2 regions of the Bacillus sp. SIMBA_154 genome follow, and region 1 is predicted to be linked to the other one. Evidence: riboswitches for the same ligand, from Rfam matches in the RefSeq annotation. Region 1 holds a riboswitch; the other holds the start of a gene.
The links. A riboswitch is a leader RNA that binds a small molecule or an ion and turns the genes downstream of it on or off. The one in region 1 is predicted to bind glycine.
Positions count from the first base shown of each region.

Region 2: linked by a shared signal. The riboswitch ahead of gcvT (glycine cleavage system aminomethyltransferase GcvT) and the one ahead of R0K30_RS12610 (amino acid permease) in region 1 are both predicted to bind glycine.

Region 1 is NZ_JAWJBV010000008.1:47,388-58,230, forward strand. Features, by position in the region: gene R0K30_RS12570 (glycoside hydrolase family 1 protein) at 1-459, opposite strand, end outside; gene R0K30_RS12575 (beta-glucoside-specific PTS transporter subunit IIABC) at 464-2,323, opposite strand; gene R0K30_RS12580 (hypothetical protein) at 2,632-3,528, opposite strand; gene R0K30_RS12585 (PadR family transcriptional regulator) at 3,721-4,272, shown strand; gene R0K30_RS12590 (DUF4188 domain-containing protein) at 4,277-4,759, shown strand; gene R0K30_RS12595 (NUDIX hydrolase) at 4,771-5,394, opposite strand; gene R0K30_RS12600 (helix-turn-helix transcriptional regulator) at 5,565-5,771, shown strand; gene R0K30_RS12605 (DUF3169 family protein) at 5,768-6,448, shown strand; gene R0K30_RS12610 (amino acid permease) at 6,497-7,843, opposite strand; glycine riboswitch at 8,006-8,085, opposite strand; gene R0K30_RS12615 (LacI family DNA-binding transcriptional regulator) at 8,360-9,382, shown strand; gene R0K30_RS12620 (MFS transporter) at 9,801-10,843, shown strand, end outside.
Region 2 is NZ_JAWJBV010000001.1:106,665-117,507, forward strand. Features, by position in the region: gene R0K30_RS00625 (YqhG family protein) at 1-312, opposite strand, end outside; gene R0K30_RS00630 (DEAD/DEAH box helicase) at 327-1,997, opposite strand; glycine riboswitch at 2,248-2,355, shown strand; glycine riboswitch at 2,359-2,455, shown strand; gene gcvT (glycine cleavage system aminomethyltransferase GcvT) at 2,561-3,658, shown strand; gene gcvPA (aminomethyl-transferring glycine dehydrogenase subunit GcvPA) at 3,675-5,021, shown strand; gene gcvPB (aminomethyl-transferring glycine dehydrogenase subunit GcvPB) at 5,014-6,474, shown strand; gene R0K30_RS00650 (rhodanese-like domain-containing protein) at 6,517-6,897, opposite strand; gene R0K30_RS00655 (lipoate--protein ligase family protein) at 7,118-7,954, shown strand; gene mntR (transcriptional regulator MntR) at 8,040-8,474, shown strand; gene R0K30_RS00665 (patatin-like phospholipase family protein) at 8,785-9,660, shown strand; gene R0K30_RS00670 (SA1362 family protein) at 9,657-10,055, opposite strand; gene R0K30_RS00675 (DUF1385 domain-containing protein) at 10,094-10,843, opposite strand, start outside.

The DNA.
Region 1 (10,843 bases):
AAGTGCTAACGGCATTTCATAATGTGACAGCGTCACGATCGGTTCTATGTTGTGTTTTTTCATTTCTGCAAATACACGCTCATAAAATTGCAGCCCTTTTTCATTCGGTTCAGTCTCTTCACCAGTTGGGAAAATGCGACTCCAGGCAATTGAGATACGAAGTGTTTTAAAGCCCATTTCAGAAAAGAGAGCGAGATCCCCTTGATAGTGATGATAGAAATCAACGCCTCTACGTTTTGGGTACTTTTTATCGTCTGAGTCGTTAATGGCACGATCAATATTTTCAGAAGAAACTGCTAGGTGTCCTTCATAATCTTCTACACTCAAATTTGAACGGTACATCGCAATATCTGCAACAGATGGTCCCTTTCCATCTACATTCCATGCGCCTTCTGCTTGGTTTGCGGCAATTGCGCCGCCCCATAAAAATCCTTTTGGAAAACCTTTAATTGTTGTCATATGATTAGCCTCCTAATTGTGTGACAACCATCAATGTATCTTGACGATTGACCTCTTGTAATGGCTGTACTTTAATATCAAATTGATCTGTATTTGTGATCACAGCAAGTGTAACTGGATCATATCCTGCTTCTATGATTTTTTCTAGATCAAATTCAATCAGGAAATCTCCTGCTTGAACACGATCTCCTGCCTGTACTTTCGGATTGAAATACTGACCTTCCAGCTGAACGGTGTCGATGCCAATGTGGAATAATACTTCAACCCCTTGATCCGTTCTCATACCAAGTGCATGATTTGTTTCGAACAGCAGGGTGACCTCACCATCTACTGGTGCATAAAGTGCTCCTTTTGAAGGCACAATGGCAATCCCTTCTCCCATAACCTTTGAAGAGAAAATATCATCTTTCACTTCAGATAGGGAGATCATTTGACCAATGACAGGGCTTTTGAATGTTTCACCTGCTCCAATTTGTTCAGCAAATGCCGCTTGGTCATTTGTCTTTTCTTCTACTGTTCGATCTTTACCTAAAACAAAAGCAGCGATAAATGCAACAACAAACGAAATGACAGCTCCAATGACAGCAAACATAAGATTTCGCGGGAGCTCATCTGATATGAACATCGACATACTTGCTAATCCAGGACCAACAAGCACAAAGGCTTGTATACCAACTAATCCAATGAAGATCCCACCGACAAAGGAACCAATCATGACACTTCCAAGAACTCGTTTATTTTGGAGGGTCACACCATATAATGCCGGCTCTGTGATCCCAAAAAATGCTGATATTCCTGCCGAGATTGCGGTTGACCTGAGCACTTTATCTTTTGTCCGTAGTGCAACAGCGAAACATGCTCCACTTTCCGCAATATTATGCGCAAGTGATGCTGGTAGGTAAAGCGCTTCTTTTCCAAGGTTCCCCATCGTCGTGACTGCATAAGGAACCATCGCTTTGTGCATGCCTGATGCCACCATGAATGGGAGAACCGCTGCTAAAATAGCGACAGCTACCCAGCCTACTGTATTAAACATTGCAAGAATGAGAGATGAAAAACCTTGTCCTGCTGTAAAACCAATCGGTCCTAACAGAAGTAACGTAACTGGTACTGTAATGACCAATGACATCATTGGTACGAAGAAAATCCGAATTGGTTTTGGTGAAAATCGAGTAAAGAATTTTTCCATCTGAGCGTAAAGCAATACAGAGAGGATTGCTGGAAATACTTGATACGCATAGGCTATATTTTTTACGTCGAACGACAGTAATTGCGCTCCTTCAGTGAGCATTGCTGTCATATTCGGAAGAATGAGTGCTCCGACTGCCGATAATGCGACGAGTGGATTTACTTTTAATTTATTTGCAGTCGTCACAGCGACTAGTAAAGGCAGGAAGTAAAGCGGTGTGTCACCGACCATGTTCAGTATTTGATATGTTTGACCCTTTGCATCCACCCAGCCTAATAAAGAGAAAAGGAGAAGAAATGATTTCAAAATCCCTCCACCTGCGATAGCTGGAACAAGCGGCTGGAAGACACCGACAATGAAATCTAACAGAACTGCGCCTACTTTTCTTTTTTCTTTTGGCTGATTGGAAGGTGCGTCTCTCCCTGATGAGCTGGCACCTATTAAACTTGTTAACTTTTGATACACTTCAATCACGTCATTCCCAATGACCACTTGGCATTGTCCTGACATTCTGACAGCTATGACACCTGGCGTTTTTTCTAGAGCCGGTACATCTGCCTTCTTCTGATCAATCAATGTGAAGCGAAGTCTTGTTGAACAATGTTCAAGATGAGCAATGTTTTCTTTGCCACCTACATGCTGTAAGACGTCTTTGGCAACCTGTGTATAATCCATCTTTTCTCCCCCTTTTCTCATACACGAGACCTATATTTTGGCAATAAAAAAAGGACCTAAAACGACAAATTCAAGAAATTCATCGTTTTTAGATCCTGCCTGCATGACCAGTCACATGTCTAATTTATCAATATTGGATTTGTTTTTAGTATATATTGAGTTAATGTAAGCGTCAACATATATTTATGAATTAAAAAATATTTTTTATAAGTCTAATGTCACCAAAACGATCTCATTTTACTTTAGAGGACATTTAAATCAAAAAAGTCAGATAGTATCATATGTCCTATCTGACGTGATTGTTATCTTTATTTTTTCTTTGCTTTTTTCTTTGCGGCTTTTTTAAATGCTTCTACTTGCTTTTGATATTGTTTCTTATTCACAGCTTTCAGTTTCATTTTTTCATTCTTTTTCCAAAACGGCAACTCAATATAGGCAGCTTTTACATCAGATGATCCTATCATCTTAGACAGGCCACCCTTTATTTTTGGTGTGGGATAGACCCAAAAGTTTTTAAAACCTGTGATTCCAACTGCTTGATATTTTTCTTTTTTCAATGGCTTACTTTTCTTCCCTGTGGCTTTGGAGATTGTAATAGCCCCTGAAAAATCCCCTTCAAAAACGGCTTCTTCGATATTAAGGAAAATTTGATATGAATTGTTTTTTGCTGTATACAAATAGCCGTAGGCTTTATTTAAATTGTCTGTGTATTTCCCTATGATCTCATAGTAACGGTCTTCTGCTGTATCCACGTACTCATCATAGCGCTTATCAATGGCTTTTTTGTATTCTTTTAATCTCTTCTCATCAACAGATTGATAGCGTTTACTTTTCTTCGCTCCTTGCTTTTTGACCATGAGGTCTTTTCCAGAAAAATAAATGTCATATACGATTGTTTTTTTCTTTTGTTGGACTTTAAGTTTGTATCCTTTTTTCGTGGTTTTCCCCGTTAGTTTGTATTTTGTTTTCACCATATAAGGCTCAATTGGATCAATCTTCACACCCTTACCGTTTAGGTATCCCGTGACCTTGCCTTTCTTTTCAGTCACCTTCAGCCAACTGACATTGTCCTTTGTTTTATAGGCATATGCATAAGATTGGTTCAGTGATTCTTTTTTAGCAGATGCTTTGTTTCCTCCAAAACTTCCAGCACCAATCAATAGTGCAACAATCATGAACAATATTCCTATGTTCCTCAACTTCATTTGTACACCCTCCATTCTTTTATGAATAGATGCGCAAGCTCTTTACACATCAAGTATATATTACCATATTTATGATTTATCTCCTGTATTTTAAAAATATAAAGCTATCAATTATTATTTTCTTGCTTTTTATTCATTTCAAATTTATTATATATCTAAATGATATATCTTTTAGCTAGGTGTGTGGATGTACTGAAAAAATACAATGATACGACGTATGCGATTTTAGGTATTTTAACGACAGATTGCAAGTCAGGGTACGAAGTGAAGCAATTAATTGATAAGAGCTTGCATCATTTTTGGAAAATTAGTTATGGACAAATTTATCCTGCTTTAAAGTTTATAGTCGAGGAAGGACTTGCTGAGGTTTCACCTACTTCTACATCCGGCCGTTCAGACAAGCGTGAATATCATCTGACTGAAAAAGGACTGGATACGTTAAGGCAATGGCTGGCGCAGCCGCTCGATCAGTTACCAGCAGAACGAAATGAAGTGTTATTAAAGTTATTTTTTGGACAATATCTTTCATTTGAGAAAAAGCTGGTGCTTCTACAGGATTATGAGAGGGGGCTCCGTATCCGTTATGAGACATACGTTTCGATTGAACAAAACATCAAGGAGCTTTATCCAGATGAAGCTGATGCGAAGTACTGGCTGTTTACTTTAGATTATGGAAAGAAAGTGGCTCAAGCAGGAATTGATTGGTGCGTGGAAACATGTGAACAGATGAAGAAAGAGGGGTGAACGAATGAAAAACGACATACGTGCTGGCAGATTTACAACGGACCATTCTGACTCGATTGTTGTGTTCATCATCGGAATGAGGATCAACAAACGCTGGGCGATCCATCAATGGCTGCCTGTGTTCATGGCGATGCCTGGCATGATCAAAGAACTGTATACCCATCAAGACGAGCTTGGTTTCCTCGGGACAGAGAATTACTTCGGTTTACGCACTACAGCGATGATCCAATATTGGAAGTCAACAGATGACCTTCTTGCCTATGCCAAGATGGAAAAGCATTTGGCGGCTTGGAAGGCCTTTAATCAAAGAGCACGGACCAATGACGCAGTGGGCATTTATCATGAAACGTATCAAGTTCAAGCCGGATCATATGAATCTGTCTACGTGAACATGCCTTCCTACGGACTGAGCCAAGCGAGAGCTTCTATTCCAATTGGTAAAGGAAAACAAACAGCGGAAGAACGGCTGGATACAACAAATTCCTAGAGAGCGATTCTCTAGGAATTTCTTTTTGCAACGGTCACAAAATGCTTTAATATGCGGGCTGTTAACCCCCAAATGGTGTATTTTTCATAATCATAAAACCATTCCTCAATCGAACGGCTCCCCCAGCGGTACTTCTCGCCATTCATGATTTTTTCATAGGGGAAATCCTCAGCTGGTGTTGGCTGAACAGACACATGATGTAGGTACGGCTCATATTGGCTGAGCCATGATAAAGGTATGGTAAAGGTCTCCTCCACTTCCTCTTGATTAAAGGAGTGCTTTACCTTTTGCTCATCAATGATGCCGACATACGGATAGACCACGAAGGATGGAGAAGCAATGTAAGGACTGAGCTGCCCAAGGATCTCGACTGATTCAGGCGGAATGCCCAGCTCTTCATGTGTTTCTCGCAGTGCAGCTTCTTGTGCTGTTTCACCGCCGTCGAGTTTGCCTCCAGGGAAGCTAATATCACCAGGCTGTTTTCTCATGGTCAGCGATCGCACCTCAAATAAAATATGCCATTCCCCGTTTACTTGCACCAAAGGAACAAGGACTGCCGCTTTGAACGCTGTCTCTTCTCCAATAAACAACGGTTGTGATTGATGTAAGTCATTCTTTAATTGATCAATGAACAAGGACATCACCTGTTTTCTGTTTCTCTTTCCTTTAGCGTATCATTGTTCACCTTTTGAATAAAGATGATCTTTCTGACAATTATTTTTATCATTTTGACAACTAAACTTGTCAAAATGAATATAATGCTTTACAATCAAGGAAAGATTTCGATCAAAATTGAGGTGACGGAATGAAAAATCGGCTAAAAGAGCTTCGTGCACGTGATGGTTTGAACCAAACTGAGCTTGCAAAGCGTGCAAAGGTTTCTCGTCAGACCATCAGCTTAATGGAACGCGACGAATTAATGCCGTCGCTCTTGCTCGCTGTTAAGCTTTCACGTATTTTTCAGGAACCCATTGAACGTATTTTTCTATTCGAGGAGGATGAACTCACATGAAAACTGTATACAAGATGCTCTTAGGTGCTCTCCTTGGCTTTCTCGGTGCTTACTGTTTGCTGGCGGCCGAATTTGAAATGACACTTCTTGATATTGCATTCGAAACGACTCTTGTCATCACTGGATTGACGATCCTATTGATCATTTATTGTTTTTCAGGAATTTCACGTATGAAGAAAAGAGTATCACTTTCTGTATCTGGTGATGAGGAGGATGAACTGGAAGTAAAACAGTATCGAACCTTTACTGATTTGTCGTTAGCCAATACGGTGAGTACCATTTTATCCATTATTGCAATCGGTATGGCCATCGTGACCGAGCAGCCACTCTGGCTTATTCTTGTCAATGTCGCTTTATTTACGATCACCATTATCAGTTCTTATGCTGCGATATCGGTTCTAAAACTCGTCTATCCTAATCGCAATCTACCAAGCCCATCCGACAAAGATTATAGCAAAAAGCTGCTCGCCATTTCTGACGAAGGTGAAAAGCATGTGATGCTGGGAGGGCTGTTTCACACCTACCAAATGATGAATATGTTATTGATCGGTGCCATGTTTATTCTCATTGTATATTCCCTTGGAGCGAATCACTCTCAGCTCTTCTCGATCATGATCATAGGACTTGTTTTGATCATTCTGAATGCAAATTACATGTTGAAGATTAGAAATCGTTAAATGGTAAAAAGCACAGCGCTATGAAAAGGCTGTGCTTTTTTTCATCCATTATGCAGCACGGCGTTTCTTTCGTGCATAAACCAAAAATAGAAATCCGAACCATACCGGTGTCAATAACAGCGCTGGACGTGTTGCGTCAGCGAAGAGCATGATCACGAGAATGGCGGCAAAAAGCACAAGAACACAAATATTCACAAAAGGTGTGAATGGCGCTTTAAAGGTAGATGCTGCATGCAGTTCAGGACGTGTTTTTTTATATTTCAGGTGACATATTAAAATAATACTCCATACCCAAATGAAACAAATGGCACTGATTGTTGTCACAATGCCAAAGGCTTGTTCAGGAATCAGCTTGCTTAAAAGAGCCCCGACAGATACCACGATCGTTGAAACAAATAGTGCATTGCTTGGGACAGCGTGTTTATTCAGACGGCCAAAGGAAGATGGTCCCTGTTTTTGATGACTGAGATTATACAAAATACGGCTCGTCGAGAACATGCCGCTATTACAAGCGGAAGCCGCAGAAGTCAGGACAACAAAATTAATGAGCCCCGCTGCTACTGGTATACCAATCAGTCCAAAGGTTTTCACAAAAGGACTTTCTGATGCACTGAGCTCGGTCCATGGGTTGATACATAATAAAACAAAGATCGCACCCACATAGAAAAATAGAATTCTTAATGGAATTTTATTAATCGCAGACGGAATGTTTTTTTGTGGATTCGCCGTTTCTGCTGCGGACACGCCAACAAGTTCCACTCCCACATACGCAAAAATCACCATCTGGAATGACAATAAGAAGCCTGTGACACCATTTGGAAATACCCCGCCATGTGACCAAAGGTTCGTGACCGTCACAGGCCCGGCATCTGTTTGAAAACCAATGATTAAAAGAACAACCCCAACGCCAATTAGCATTAGAATCGTAATGACTTTAATCAGTGCAAACCAAAATTCCATTTCTCCAAAAAGCTTCACTGTTAATAAATTAAACCCTAGTAAAATCAACAAACAAATGATTGCAGGAATCCATTGCGGAATGTCAAACCAATACTGCACATACACCCCGACCGCAATGACATCAGCCATCGCTGTCATAATCCAGCAAAACCAATACGTCCAGCCAGTTACAAAGGAAGCCCATGGGCCAAGATAGTCCTCTGCAATATCGGTTAATGACTGATAGCCTGTCTTCGATAAGAGCAATTCTCCAAGTGCCCTCATGACAAAAAAGATGGCCATTCCGACAATTAAATAAGCAAAAATAATCGACGGACCTGCCAATTGAATGGCCTTTCCAGAGCCTAAAAACAGCCCTGTTCCGATGGTTCCGCCTATTGCAATTAATTGAACATGACGGTTTGATAAATCTCGTTTTAATTCTTGTTGTGCCAATGTCAACGCCCTCCTCCGACACGATCCTATACTAAAATAATGAACCTTCAAAAAGTCCATAAAAAAAGAGATTGGATGCGCTCCAATCTCATGGTCATAAAAGAATAGCAAAATAGAGAAAAGCAATACATGGCATCATCCATGCATCACAAATACAATATTTCGTACTCTTCTGTCCTTTTGCCTGAGATTGTGAACCCTTCGGCGCCGCACATACATGCGGTCTCTCCAGAAGCTGCTCCTGCCATAGTGTGACCCACAGCAATCATAGCCTTCGTTATTTACTTAAAATGTTGCTATTTCTGAATAATTTTATATTTTACGCCTCTAGAAGAAAGCTGTCAATGGTAATCTTTTAAGATTTTATCCCTTCTCTACCTGATGCAATATGACTTCACTTCATCAACACCCCCTGATAAGGTATAATAAATCAAAAGATGTTCGGCTCGTTTGATGGAGAAATCCATCTTGACTATGAACCAAAGTTAGGCAATCCATTGAAGTTGGTGAAGACAAATGAAAAAATTGAACAAACAGCGTGTCACATTACAGGAAGTCGCCCGGCATGCCGGTGTCTCGACTTCAACGGCCTCACTCGTTGTTCGAAACAATCCTAGAATCTCTGAAGCCACTCGAACAAAAGTACTGCAATCCATGGAGGATTTAGGATACGTGTACGACCGCGTCGCTGCAAACATGCGGTCAAAAAGCTCCAATATTGTGGGTGTTATCGTCACGGACATTTCAAACACCTTTATTTCTGAGTTTTTAATCGGCGTGCAAACCACACTTGAATCACTTGGCTATACCGTTTTACTCGGTACAACCTTTGACAGTGTCGATAAGCAGGAACGGCTCATTTCCACAATGGTAGAGCACCGAGTTGGCGGGATTATTTTAAACCCAGCTTCGAAAAGCTCTACTAGGACGGTCAAACAGTTAAATCAAATTCGCACCCCAAAAGTGCTAGCAAACCGTGAATTAGCGGAAGTGCATTGTGACTATGTCGGCGCTGATTATGAACAAGGCGCTTGGATGGCGGTACATCACCTTCTTCAAAAAGGACATCGACGTATTGCCTTTTTAGGCGGCATCAAGTCCTCATCGACTTGGATTGAACGCATGAAAGGTTTCAAAAGAGCCCATGATGAGGCAAACCTGACGATTGATGAATCTCTTATTATCGATATGGAACCTACCCGTGAAGGCGGGAAAGAAGCCCTTACCCAAGTCATCGACCAGCCCGAGCCTCCTACTGCTATTTTTTGCTTTAGTGACTTAGTCGCGTTTGGGGTCATTCAGGAACTGACAGCACGTGACATCAAGCCTGGTGAAGACATCGATGTTGTTGGATTCGATAACATCCCTGAAGCTGAGATGTATCACCCGCCGCTCACCACTGTCTCATCATTCCCACGATCCATCGGAGTAAAAGCAGCGAACCTTTTATATCATAAAATGAACGAGCAGGATGAAGAGCTGCAGCGATTGATCCTAAAGCCTCAACTTCATATTAGAGAAACCTCTACATCATCATGAAAGGGAGAATTGCGTGCAGCAATTCTCTTTTTTTATTGATCAAGTCAACTATTTCTTTATTTCATTTTTCTTTTTTTACATCACAAAGTCATAAACTTGACACATTTAAAGCGCAGGAGTATATTTATCACGTTGCTTCTTTTGGTATATCGTTATACCAAATTCGTCATACTATTATTTTTATTTAACAACAGTTGAAATTGATAATTTCTGATTCTGATCAAATCATGAAGATACACTTTCTTATCAAGACTGTTATTATTTTTTATTTTTAGTAGAACGATGTACTTAATGGAAGAACAGATGAATATTCATTATTTTTTCATCAATCACACAAGGGGTGTTGTGATGGGCTTGATATTACAAAGGTTAACAAAGAATTTGACCCAAAAAGGGTTTTAAATATAGGAGTGAGAACATGAAAAATCCTTATATTAAATCGTCACTTGGCATGTATTTAAACTACTTCATGCTCGGCATGATCAATATTATTGTGGCTTCCAACATGGAAAGCTTATCTGAACGCTACCATGTGGATATTCCGAAAATCAGCTTGCTTGTATCGGCGATCGGAATAGGTAAACTGATTGCTCTCTTTTTCTCTGGACGGTTAGCAGACCGCTGGGGACGTAAGCCTGTCATTATTACAGGAAACTTTCTTTACTTATTATTCTTAATCGGAATTCCAACGACAACGAATTATACACTCGCTTTTATCTTTGCGATTTCAGCAGGGATTGCAAACTCACTGCTTGATTCAGGGACATACCCTGCTCTAACAGAATCGTTTCCTAAAAAAGCAAGTTCAGCTTCTGTTTTAGTGAAGGCGTCCGTTTCAATTGGAGCGACTGTTCTTCCATTTATCTTGGCATTCTTTATTGCACATGACATCTTCTGGGGCTGGGCGTTCTTTGGACTAGGACTTCTTTATTTACTCGTAGGGATTTACTTGATCTTTATGCCATTCCCGAACCATAAGCAAGTCTCTTCACAAGATGATCTTCCAGTGCAGGAACAAATGAAGGAAGAACCTAAAATGTTTGGTGAAGGCTTAGCTGTTGTGCTCATGGGATTCACGTCTACTGCATTGTTTGTCGTATGGCAGACGTGGCTTCCGCAACTCGGGTTAAAACTGATTGGACTTGGCACAGGACAAGCGACGCAGCTTCTTTCTTATTTTAGTATTGGTGCCCTTGTGTCTGTTCTATTACTATCGATCGTATTAGATAAATTTATTTCACCTATTATGGTCGCCATTATTTACCCAATTGGGGCATTCCTTGCAATGTTTTCACTATTTCAAATCGAAACGTACAGCATTGTGATTGTCAGCACCTTTTTCTTAGGATTATTTACAGCAGGGATCTTCCAGCTGGCCATGAGTATTATGATGAAATTATTCCCTACAAACAAAGCAACGGCTTCATCATACGTCAACATTGCGGCAAGCTCAGCGTTTAT
Region 2 (10,843 bases), on a different contig from region 1:
GAGCCGGATAAATCGGCCTTGCTGCTTAACAGCCTCGAATATTTGAAATAAACGAGGGGAGCCGAAGTGGACAAATTCACCTTCGACCGTGTCACCGGCTTTTTTTTGATCGGTGATTAAGGTCAGTTGCCGCGGCTCAGGTACACCGCCCGTTTTTTCGAGCCAGTGCCAATAAAAAGGGCGGTTCATAATCAATTTATCCATTTCGATCGTTAGCTGCACTGTCATATGTCCTGCACTTTCTTCTAATATGTCGCATTGGTTCGCCTGAAAGAAACGGAGAAGAAATGTATGAATGTCACGCTGCTCCATTGATCAACTCTCCTTTATAAGCCTTGCTGCCTTTTTTCTAAAAGCGGTGTTTGTGCTTCTGTTAAATAGGAAGCAAACTGGGTTAATTTCTTTTTCATGTCTCCGTCAGATTTGTGCTGAAAGAGTATATGATGCAATTCTGTTTCGGCATCTTGGATATCAATTCGCGTTAAAATATCATCTAGATCGCCAATGACGTTTTCAAACAGCTGAATTTTTTCATATAAAAGCTTTAGAATATGTTCCTCGACTGTTCCGTTCGTTGCCATATTGTAAATGTGGACATCCCGCTCTTGGCCAAGGCGGTGGATACGTCCAATTCTCTGTTCTAGACGCATCGGATTCCACGGAAGGTCGTAGTTGATGATCTGGTTACAAAACTGAAGGTTAATCCCTTCGCCGCCGGCTTCTGTAGCAATTAACACTTGAGCCCGTTCTCTAAATAAATCTTTCATCCAGTCTTTTTTGCTCCGCTTAAAGCCGCCTCGAAAAGGAACCGAGCTAATGCCGTTTTGCTGAAGAAACCATTGTAAATAAATTTGTGTCGCACGATATTCAGTGAAAATAATCACTTTCTCATTTAACTGCTGAATGAGTTTGACGACTTCCAGCGCCTTTGAATTTTGCTCGACTTGGTTGATTTTCTCCATGATTTGCGCAATGGCAGAAGATCCTAAAATGTGTTTTTCTTCTTCCTGCATTTTTTTAATCGTCATATAGACCGCCTCGCGGCTTGAGCAGCATTCCCGTTCCAAGGTCATGATTGAAAACATGTGCTTTGTATAAGCTGGATTCTCTTTCAGCTTGCAGATTTCATCATATAACGCTTGCTCTGTCGGAGAGAAATGAATGGAAATCGTCTTGACATGCCGTTTTGACCACTCGATGCCAGTGTCTTCTCTTCGGTTACGAATCATCACTTTATTGATTAGCTGTTTCAATCGATCATGATCTTCAAGCTGCAAGTCCTTTTTGGCAAAAACATCTTTAAACTGATGTTCATTCCCAAGATGGCCCGGCTTCAGAAGGGAAACGAGATTGAAAATTTCTCCGATTCGGTTTTGAATAGGCGTAGCTGTAAGCAGGAGGCAGAACTTCTTATTTAGATTTCTCACAAATTCATAGTTTTTCGTTTTATTGTTTTTCAGTTTGTGTGCTTCATCAATAATGACCATATCGTAGGCGATAGATAAAATCGTGTCTCGATGCGGCTGTCTTTTGGCTGTATCAATTGAGGAAACTACGACGTCACACTGCTCCCACACATAGCTTTTTTTTTGTTCGACAGCATCAATGTAAAATTTCGTCCGCAGCTCCTGCACCCATTGAGACACAAGGGAGGCGGGGACGAGAATGAGAATTTTTTTGGCAAGTCCACGAATCATGTATTCTTTGATAATGAGCCCTGCTTCTACAGTTTTCCCAAGTCCCACTTCATCTGCTAGAATGGCTTTCCCGTTCATCTCTTCTACGACTCTTCTGGCTACTTCGAGCTGGTGTTTTAAAGGAGTGAAGTCAGGTAGGTGCGTAGGAGCTTGCAAACCCTCGAATGAATCAATCGCCGTGACTTTCTGAACCTGCGTCGCTAATCGGTACATATCCCAGTTCGCCCAGGGACCGTCTGCTGAAAGCCGCTGCTGAAATTCACTTACCCATTCTTGATCAAAAATCGTTTGAATATTCAATGTCATCGCCTGCCTTTCTAGTCGGTTTATAATAAAATCGTTCTGTTTTTAAACGCTTCATTTTTTGAGAGATCTTTAAAAGACTATATATTTCAATAAAAGCGAACGATACTGAACATTTATTTTAAAAATGTTAATGATTTTTCTGTTGCTCTTGATCCATTTCTAATGGTAGGATGTTGGTAAGTGATCTAGAAAATAAGTCACCCATTTTGATAGTATGTCCAATAAATGTGAAGAATATGAGCGGATGATGGTATGGGGAGAGACTTGGCGGTTATTTTGCACTGGCAGGCGCCGAAGGAGCAAGCTGAATTGATTCAGTGAATCTCTCAGGCAAAAGTACTCTTACCGGACGCAACTCTGGAGAGTGTTTGCTCATTGTTTTTTTAGCAAACCACCAAAGGGGAAAACGCACAATGATGTTGTGCTGTAAACTTTCAGGTGCAAGGACAGAGACTTCTTTTTGATAAAAAGGGAGCTCTCTGTCCTTTTTTGCTGTGATTTTTTTCTGAAAATTCAGCTTGTGATCTGCACTGTAAGAAAAAAGGGGGAAACGATTGATGTTGAAACGAACACCGCTTTTTCATGCGTATGAAACGTTTGGCGCAAAAACCATTGACTTCGGGGGCTGGGAATTACCTGTCCAGTTTTCTTCCATTAAAGAAGAACATGAAGCTGTTCGAACAAAAGCAGGGCTTTTTGATGTGTCTCACATGGGTGAGGTGGAAGTCAAAGGTCAAGATGCCCTTCCTTTTTTACAAAAGCTATTAACCAATGATCTGTCTAAGCTGACGGATGGTAAGGCACTATATACAGCCATGTGTTATGAAGATGGCGGGACTGTGGATGACCTGCTCGTCTATCAAAAAGAAAAGAACAACTATTTGCTTGTCATTAATGCATCAAATATCGAAAAAGATGTGGATTGGCTGCTCAAGCATCAAGGTGAAGATGACGTATTGATCAAAAACGTCTCTGATCAAATCGCCTTGCTAGCACTTCAAGGACCTCTTGCTGCTGACATCATCAAGGATGTGGCGGACGAAGAGGTGACATCTCTCAAGCCATTTACGTTTTTATCACAAGCTGAGGTCGCTCAAAAAGAGGTGCTTGTTTCAAGAACTGGCTACACAGGAGAAGACGGCTTTGAAATCTACTGCCAGTCAGAAGATGCCGTTCACATTTGGTCGGCTTTATTAAAAGCGGGCCAGCCTAAAGGGTTAATGCCGTGCGGGCTCGGTGCACGTGACACCTTGAGATTTGAAGCAAGACTTCCGCTTTATGGTCAGGAGCTCACAAAGGATATTTCCCCATTAGAGGGCGGGATTGGTTTTGCTGTGAAAATGGATAAAGAAGCTAATTTTATTGGGAAAGAAGCGCTCAAAAAGCAAAAAGAAGAAGGAGCGAAGCGGAAGCTTGTCGGCATTGAAATGATTGATAAAGGGATTCCGCGTACAGACTATCCGGTCTTTTCAGGAGAGAAGCAGATTGGAATTGTCACAACGGGTACACAATCTCCAACGTTAAAGAAAAATATCGGGCTTGCTTTGATCGAAACATCAGAGGCGCAGCTTCAGGCAGAGGTGGAAGTACAAGTTCGTAAAAAACGTCTAAAAGCCAAAATCGTCGCCACACCATTTTATAAAAGAGCCAAATAACGAGGGGGAATAGAGGATGAAGCACAGGTATTTGCCGCAAACAGAGCAAGATCAAAAAGAAATGCTGGATGTCATCGGCGTTCAGTCGATTGATGAGCTTTTTTCAGATATCCCAGAGAAAGTACGATTCAAAGGGGCATACAACATCAAAGAAGCCGCATCTGAAACAGAGCTTGTGCGGGAATTATCTCGCTTAGCTGCAAAGAATAAGGATACTGTTTCCTATTCATCGTTTCTTGGTGCTGGTGTGTATGATCATTATCAGCCTGTCATTGTCGATCACGTCATCTCACGCTCTGAATTTTATACAGCGTATACACCTTATCAGCCCGAGATTTCACAAGGTGAATTGCAAGCCATCTTTGAGTTTCAAACGATGATCGCTGAGCTGACCGGCATGGATCTTGCCAACTCCTCGATGTATGATGGCGGAACCGCATTAGCTGAAGCGGCGATGCTGGCTGCAGGACATACAAAGAAAAAGAAAATTGTTGTCTCTGAATCGGTTCACCCTGAATCAAGAGCAGTGCTGAAAACATATGCCAAAGGACAGCATATTGAAGTAGTTGAGGTACCTGCGCGAAAAGGGCAGACGGATGTAGCGGCATTAGAAGAGGCCGTCTGCGACGAAACAGCAGCTGTTCTTGTACAATATCCAAACTTTTTCGGTGTAGTCGAACCGTTAAAAGAGATTGAACCGATTGCACATAAAGGAAAGAGCCTGTTCATTGTCTCAAGTAATCCGCTTGCACTCGGTTTACTGACGCCGCCAGGAAAACTGGGGGCAGATATTGTTGTTGGTGATGCACAGCCGTTTGGCATTCCGGCTGCATTTGGCGGACCTCATTGCGGGTATTTTGCCGTGACGAAAAAATTAATGCGAAAAGTTCCAGGGCGTTTAGTCGGGCAGACAGAAGACGAAAATGGTGTTCGTGGGTTTGTGCTGACCCTTCAAGCGCGTGAACAGCACATTCGAAGAGACAAAGCGACGTCAAATATTTGTTCGAATCAGGCATTAAATGCGTTAGCCGCTTCTGTTGCGATGACGGCACTTGGAAAGACAGGCATAAAAGAAATCGCCTATCAAAACGTGCAAAAAGCCCATTATGCCAAGACGCAGGCGGAAAAACATGGGCTTCAGGCTGATGTAGAAGGAGCCCATTTTAATGAATTTGTGATCAAGTTAAATGAGCCTGTGAAAGAAGTCAATAAACGATTGCTTGAAAAAGGGATCATCGGCGGCTATGACTTAGGGATAGACTACCCAGAGCTTCAGCAGCACATGCTGGTAGCCGTGACAGAGCTAAGAACAAAAGAAGAAATTGATACGTTCATCAAGGAATTGGGGGATCGCCATGAATAAACAAGATCAGCCGCTTATTTTTGAATTATCCAAAGAAGGAAGAATTGGTTATAGCCTGCCTGATTTAGATGTACCTGAACAGGAGCTCCCGGCTTTATTTGATGAAACGTACATTCGTCATGAGGATGCTGAGCTTCCGGAAGTATCTGAGCTTGATATCATGCGTCATTATACGGCACTATCAAGACGTAATCATGGAGTTGATTCAGGATTTTACCCTCTTGGCTCTTGTACGATGAAATATAACCCAAAGATTAACGAAAAGGTTGCACGCCTTGCAGGCTTCTCGCAAATTCATCCACTTCAAGAAGCAGACACTGTGCAAGGAGCATTAGAATTACTTTATGACCTAGGCGACCATCTTGAAGAAATCACAGGAATGGACGCAGTGACATTACAGCCTGCGGCAGGTGCACATGGCGAATGGACGGGGCTCATGATGATTCGTGCGTACCATGAAGCAAGAGGAGATCATAAGCGAACAAAAGTCATCGTGCCGGATTCTGCTCATGGAACGAATCCGGCATCTGCGACAGTGGCTGGGTTTGAAACGATTACCGTTGCATCTGATGAAAATGGGCTTGTTGATTTAGAGGATTTACGCCGTGTTGTGAATGAAGAAACAGCGGCTCTTATGCTGACAAACCCGAATACACTCGGCCTTTTTGAAGAAAACATTTTAGAAATGGCTGAAATCGTTCACGGAGCTGGCGGTAAGCTTTATTATGACGGAGCGAATTTGAATGCTGTTTTAAGCAGAGCAAGACCAGGGGATATGGGATTTGATGTGGTTCACTTAAATCTTCATAAAACCTTTACAGGTCCACACGGAGGCGGAGGTCCTGGTTCAGGTCCAGTTGGAGTGAAAAAGGATTTGCTTCCGTACTTGCCAAAGCCAGTACTTGTGAAGAAGGAAGGTCGTTTTTATTTTGATGATGATCGTCCACAATCAATTGGACGCGTCAAGCCGTTCTATGGCAACTTTGGCATTAACGTCAGGGCATATGCGTACATCCGCTCAATGGGTCCAGACGGCTTAAAGGCTGTAACAGATAATGCTGTGTTAAATGCGAACTATATGATGCGCCGCTTATGTGCTCATTACGATTTACCATTTGATCGTCACTGTAAGCATGAATTTGTCCTTTCAGGTAAACGTCAGAAGAAACTAGGTGTGAGGACACTTGATATTGCCAAACGATTACTTGATTTTGGCTATCATCCGCCAACGATCTACTTCCCGCTGAATGTAGAGGAATGTATCATGATTGAACCAACTGAAACAGAATCAAAAGAAACACTTGATGCATTCATTGAAGCGATGATTCAAATTGCAAAAGAAGCAGAAGAGAATCCAGAAGTGGTGCAGGAAGCGCCGCATACAACGGTTGTCAAACGAATGGACGAAACAAAGGCTGCGCGGAATCCAGTTCTTGTTTTTGAGAGAAAATAAAAAAGACTCAAAGGGGGCGGCTAGCTCCCAGAGTCTTTTTTGTTAGTTTTTCGTTTTGATGCGGCCGCCCCATTTTTTAAAGCCGCCCTTTAAATTATAAATCTCACGACATCCGTTTTTACGTAAAGTTTGGGCTGCTTTCCCGCTTCTCAAATTATTTTGGCAATAGAGATAAACAGGCTTGTCAGGACGTATTTCATTTTTTCGCTGCTTTAATTGTGAAAGGGGGATGTTTCTTGCCCCTAAAATATGTCCGCCTTCAAACTCATTTGGCTCTCTCACGTCAATGAGTTGAGCTTTGCGGTAACCTTTAATGAATTCTTCTTCCGTCAGCGTTTTCATAATGCGCTGCTGATAAATGTAACTGCCGATGGAATAAAGAACGAAAAGTCCACAAAGTGAGAGGACGATATAGTTGAATATTGGCAATACGACTCGACTCCTTCTTGAGCATCAGCACAGTGGCCTGTCTGATGGTACGGTTTAGACAAATACTATTATAGTAAAGCAAAAGAAACTTGTCATCATAAATGGTCAGAATTATTTTCAATTCCTTCCCTATTTGATAGACTGATGAAGAGAGAAAACCGGTGGTCACCGCCATCATCTAATATTGACTACGTAAAAGAGAAGGGATTTTTATATGCAAAAAGAGAAATGGTGTTTCATTGATACAGGAAACAAGGACCCAGCCTTTAACATGGCAATGGACGAAGCCTTGCTTTATTGGCATAGTGAGAAGCTTATCCCGCCTGTGATCCGTTTTTATGGATGGGATCCGGCAACATTGTCTGTTGGGTATTTTCAGCATGTTGAAAAAGAAATCAACATGGAAGCAGTCAAGCGCTATGGTCTCGGATTTGTCCGCAGACCAACAGGAGGGCGGGGGGTTCTTCATGATCAGGAACTGACCTACAGCGTCATTGTGTCAGAGGAGCATCCAGAAATGCCAGCGACAGTGACAGAGGCGTACCGCGTCATTTCAGAAGGCATTTTAGAGGGCTTTAAAGAACTGGGACTTGATGCGTATTTTGCCATTCCTCGTACAGAAAAAGAAAAGGAAAGCTTAAAAAACCCAAGATCGTCTGTATGCTTTGATGCCCCTTCGTGGTACGAGCTTGTCGTAGAAGGCAGAAAAGTGGCAGGCAGTGCTCAAACGAGACAAAAAGGTGTGATCCTTCAGCATGGCTCAATCTTAATTGACCTTGATGAGGACAAATTGTTCGATTTGTTTCTTTATCCAAACGACCGGGTAAGAGAGCGGATGCAGCGCAGCTTTAAAAACAAGGCGGTCGCAATCAATGAAATTTCAGATCGAACATGTACATTAGACGATGCACGTGTGGCGTTTAAACGAGGGTTTGAAAAAGGATTAAATATCGAGCTTGTGCCTTATGAACTGACAGATGAAGAATTAGCGTTTGTCCACCATCTCGCCAAAACGAAATATGCCTCAGATGATTGGAATTACAAGCGTTAAGACGATGGACACTTCTTGTTTTTTAATGGGCGATGGTGTAGAATTGTTATGATTATTAAGTAAAGGTGCATTTTGGAGGGGTTTTATGACTACACCTAGTATGGAAGATTATATTGAACAAATTTATATGCTGATAGAAGAAAAAGGATATGCCAGAGTATCTGATATTGCAGAAGCCCTCGCTGTCCATCCCTCCTCTGTAACAAAAATGGTTCAGAAGCTAGATAAAGATGAATACCTTATTTATGAGAAATATCGTGGTCTGATTTTAACCCCGAAAGGCAAAAAAATTGGAAAACGTCTCGTATACAGACATGAACTGCTAGAGCAATTTTTAAGAATCATTGGTGTAGATGAAAAGAAAATTTATGATGATGTAGAAGGCATTGAGCATCATCTCAGCTGGAACAGCATTGACCGCATCGGCGATCTTGTTCAATTCTTTGAAGAAAACGACGAGCGATCTGTACAGCTGAAAGCGATTCAAAAGAAAAACGAACAAACAAATCAAGAATCTTAAGAAAAAAGGACACCCTCAGCATGGGTGTCCTTTCAGGTTGTTGACAAAGGGCTAAAATGATCTTTATTTTAGCCCTTTGTCTTCTTTTCAGCATGATAGAAAACCCTTGAAGTCTAGGAAGGACGAGTACCGGAGCGGAGCGAATTTGACATTCGTGAGCACCGGCACGCAGGACTGACAACGAATGCGAGGGTTTGTCTACACGCTGAAAGGGACACCCTCAGTATGGGTGTCCTTTTTGAATAAAGTTCTAATTGAAAGCAAATGCTCCTACACTATTAATAGTGTGAGATAAAAAGGGGGCTCCTTAATGAAGATAGATGGTGTGTTCTCAGGTGGAGGCATTAAGGGTGCAGCGCTTGCAGGTGCTTATGAGGCGCTTGAAGCGAGAGGATTTCAATTTGTCCGCCTTGCTGGTACAAGTGCTGGAGCGATCATTGCTTCACTCATCGCAGCAGGTTTTACGAGTCAGGAGATTCGGGAGCTTTTAGATGAAATGGATGAACATCAATTGCTTGACCGAAGGTGTCAATTCATCCCGTTTAAAATGCTCAGATGGGTATCCATTTATTGGCGTCTTGGTCTTTACAAAGGAGACCGGCTGGAAAAATGGCTCACAGATGTTTTAAAACGAAAAGGGGTTACCGTATTTGGGGATCTCAAAAAAGATTCGCTCAAAATCGTCGCTTCTGATTTAACAAATGGAAGAATCCTCGTCCTGCCAGACGACCTTCCTTCATATGGATTAAATCCAGAACGGTTTTCCGTTGCACGTGCCATTCGCATGAGCTGCAGCCTGCCATATTTTTTCGAGCCAGTCAAACTAAAGTCTTCAAAAGGCATTTGTACCATTGTTGATGGCGGAGTCCTCAGCAACTTCCCGATTTGGTTATTTGCTGAAGAGAAAAAAAGACCGTTTGTTGGTGTTACGTTAACCCCAAACGAAAAAGAACGCCCTCAACACTCCATCCGCAATGCGTTTGAACTGTTTGGCGCTCTTTTTGAAACGATGCGTGGTGCTCATGATGAAAGACATATCGCCACAAAACACGAACGTCATATTATTTTTATTCCTGTAGAACACGTTATTGCCACTGATTTTCATCTCATGACAGAAAAGAAAAGGGCGCTCGTCGATCTAGGTAGACAGAAGGCCGAGCAATTTTTAAAAAGCTGGACATTTTAAAATAAGGCGCGATTCTTCTTTTTGTTTTTCTTGCCTTCAATCACAGTTAATTGTGTTTGGCTTTTCTTTTTGAGAAGGACGGGCTTAGACTTGTGGTCAGTCGGCACGCTTCGCAAATGAGTGACCCGATTTTTCATCTGGCTTTTCGTTTTTGGTTTAGGCTGCTGCTGGTAGCGACGTTTTGATTGTTTGACTGCTTTACGATAAAGATTTCCTTCTGTTCCAATTCTTCGATTCATCAGCCATCTAAATAGGAAAAACACAACCGCTCCAATGATCACAACTGATAGCAGCATCGTAAAGAGTCTGCCTGGGTTCGTTGTGAGTAAATACACAAATCCCAAAACACCTAAAGCGAAAATAATGGTAAAAGCAGGATGTACTCGGCGATTCATAACTGTCCACCTCCGAAGGAATTTACCGGATTTATAAGTTAGATCACTTGATGAGCAGAATCTGACGCTTGTTTCTCAGACGCTTCCTCTAAACGAAGAAGTTCATTAAAACTTGCAATGGCTACCTCGACTTGATCGTCAGAGGGTTCTTTTGTTGTGAGCAATTGCAGCCAAAGGCCAGGATAGCCAAGCACTTTTAGCACAGGCACTTCTCGGAGCTTGTTCGTGAGCTGCAAGACTTCAAAAGAAATGCCCAGAACAACCGGAATGAGCGCCAAGCGGTTCAGAACTCTCACCCATAAAGGATCTGTCGGTACGAGTAAATAGACGAACATTCCGACAATGACAGTGAATAAAATAAAGCTGCTGCCGCATCGATAATGCAGCCGGGATTGGCTTTGGACATTTTCCACTGTGATGTCAAGATTCTGTTCATAGCAGTTTATGACTTTATGTTCTGCCCCATGATATTGAAATACCCTTTTAATTAAAGGGGTCATGGAAATAAAGTAAATATAGCCTAATAACAGGATCAATTTAAAGAATGTTTCAACTGCGATTTGTGCGAAATTTCCAGAAAACACAGGCCGCACAAGCTCAGCTAAAAAGACAGGTACTAGGGTAAAGACAAATTTACTAAAAAGAAGAGAGAGAACTCCGATCACAGCAATGCCGAAGATCATCGATAATTTCGAGCCTTTTTGTTCTTTTTCAAGAGAATGATCTTCAGAAGGATCTAAGTCATAGCGCTCACTGGAGAAGTTTAAGTGCTTACTGCCGTTTGCGCT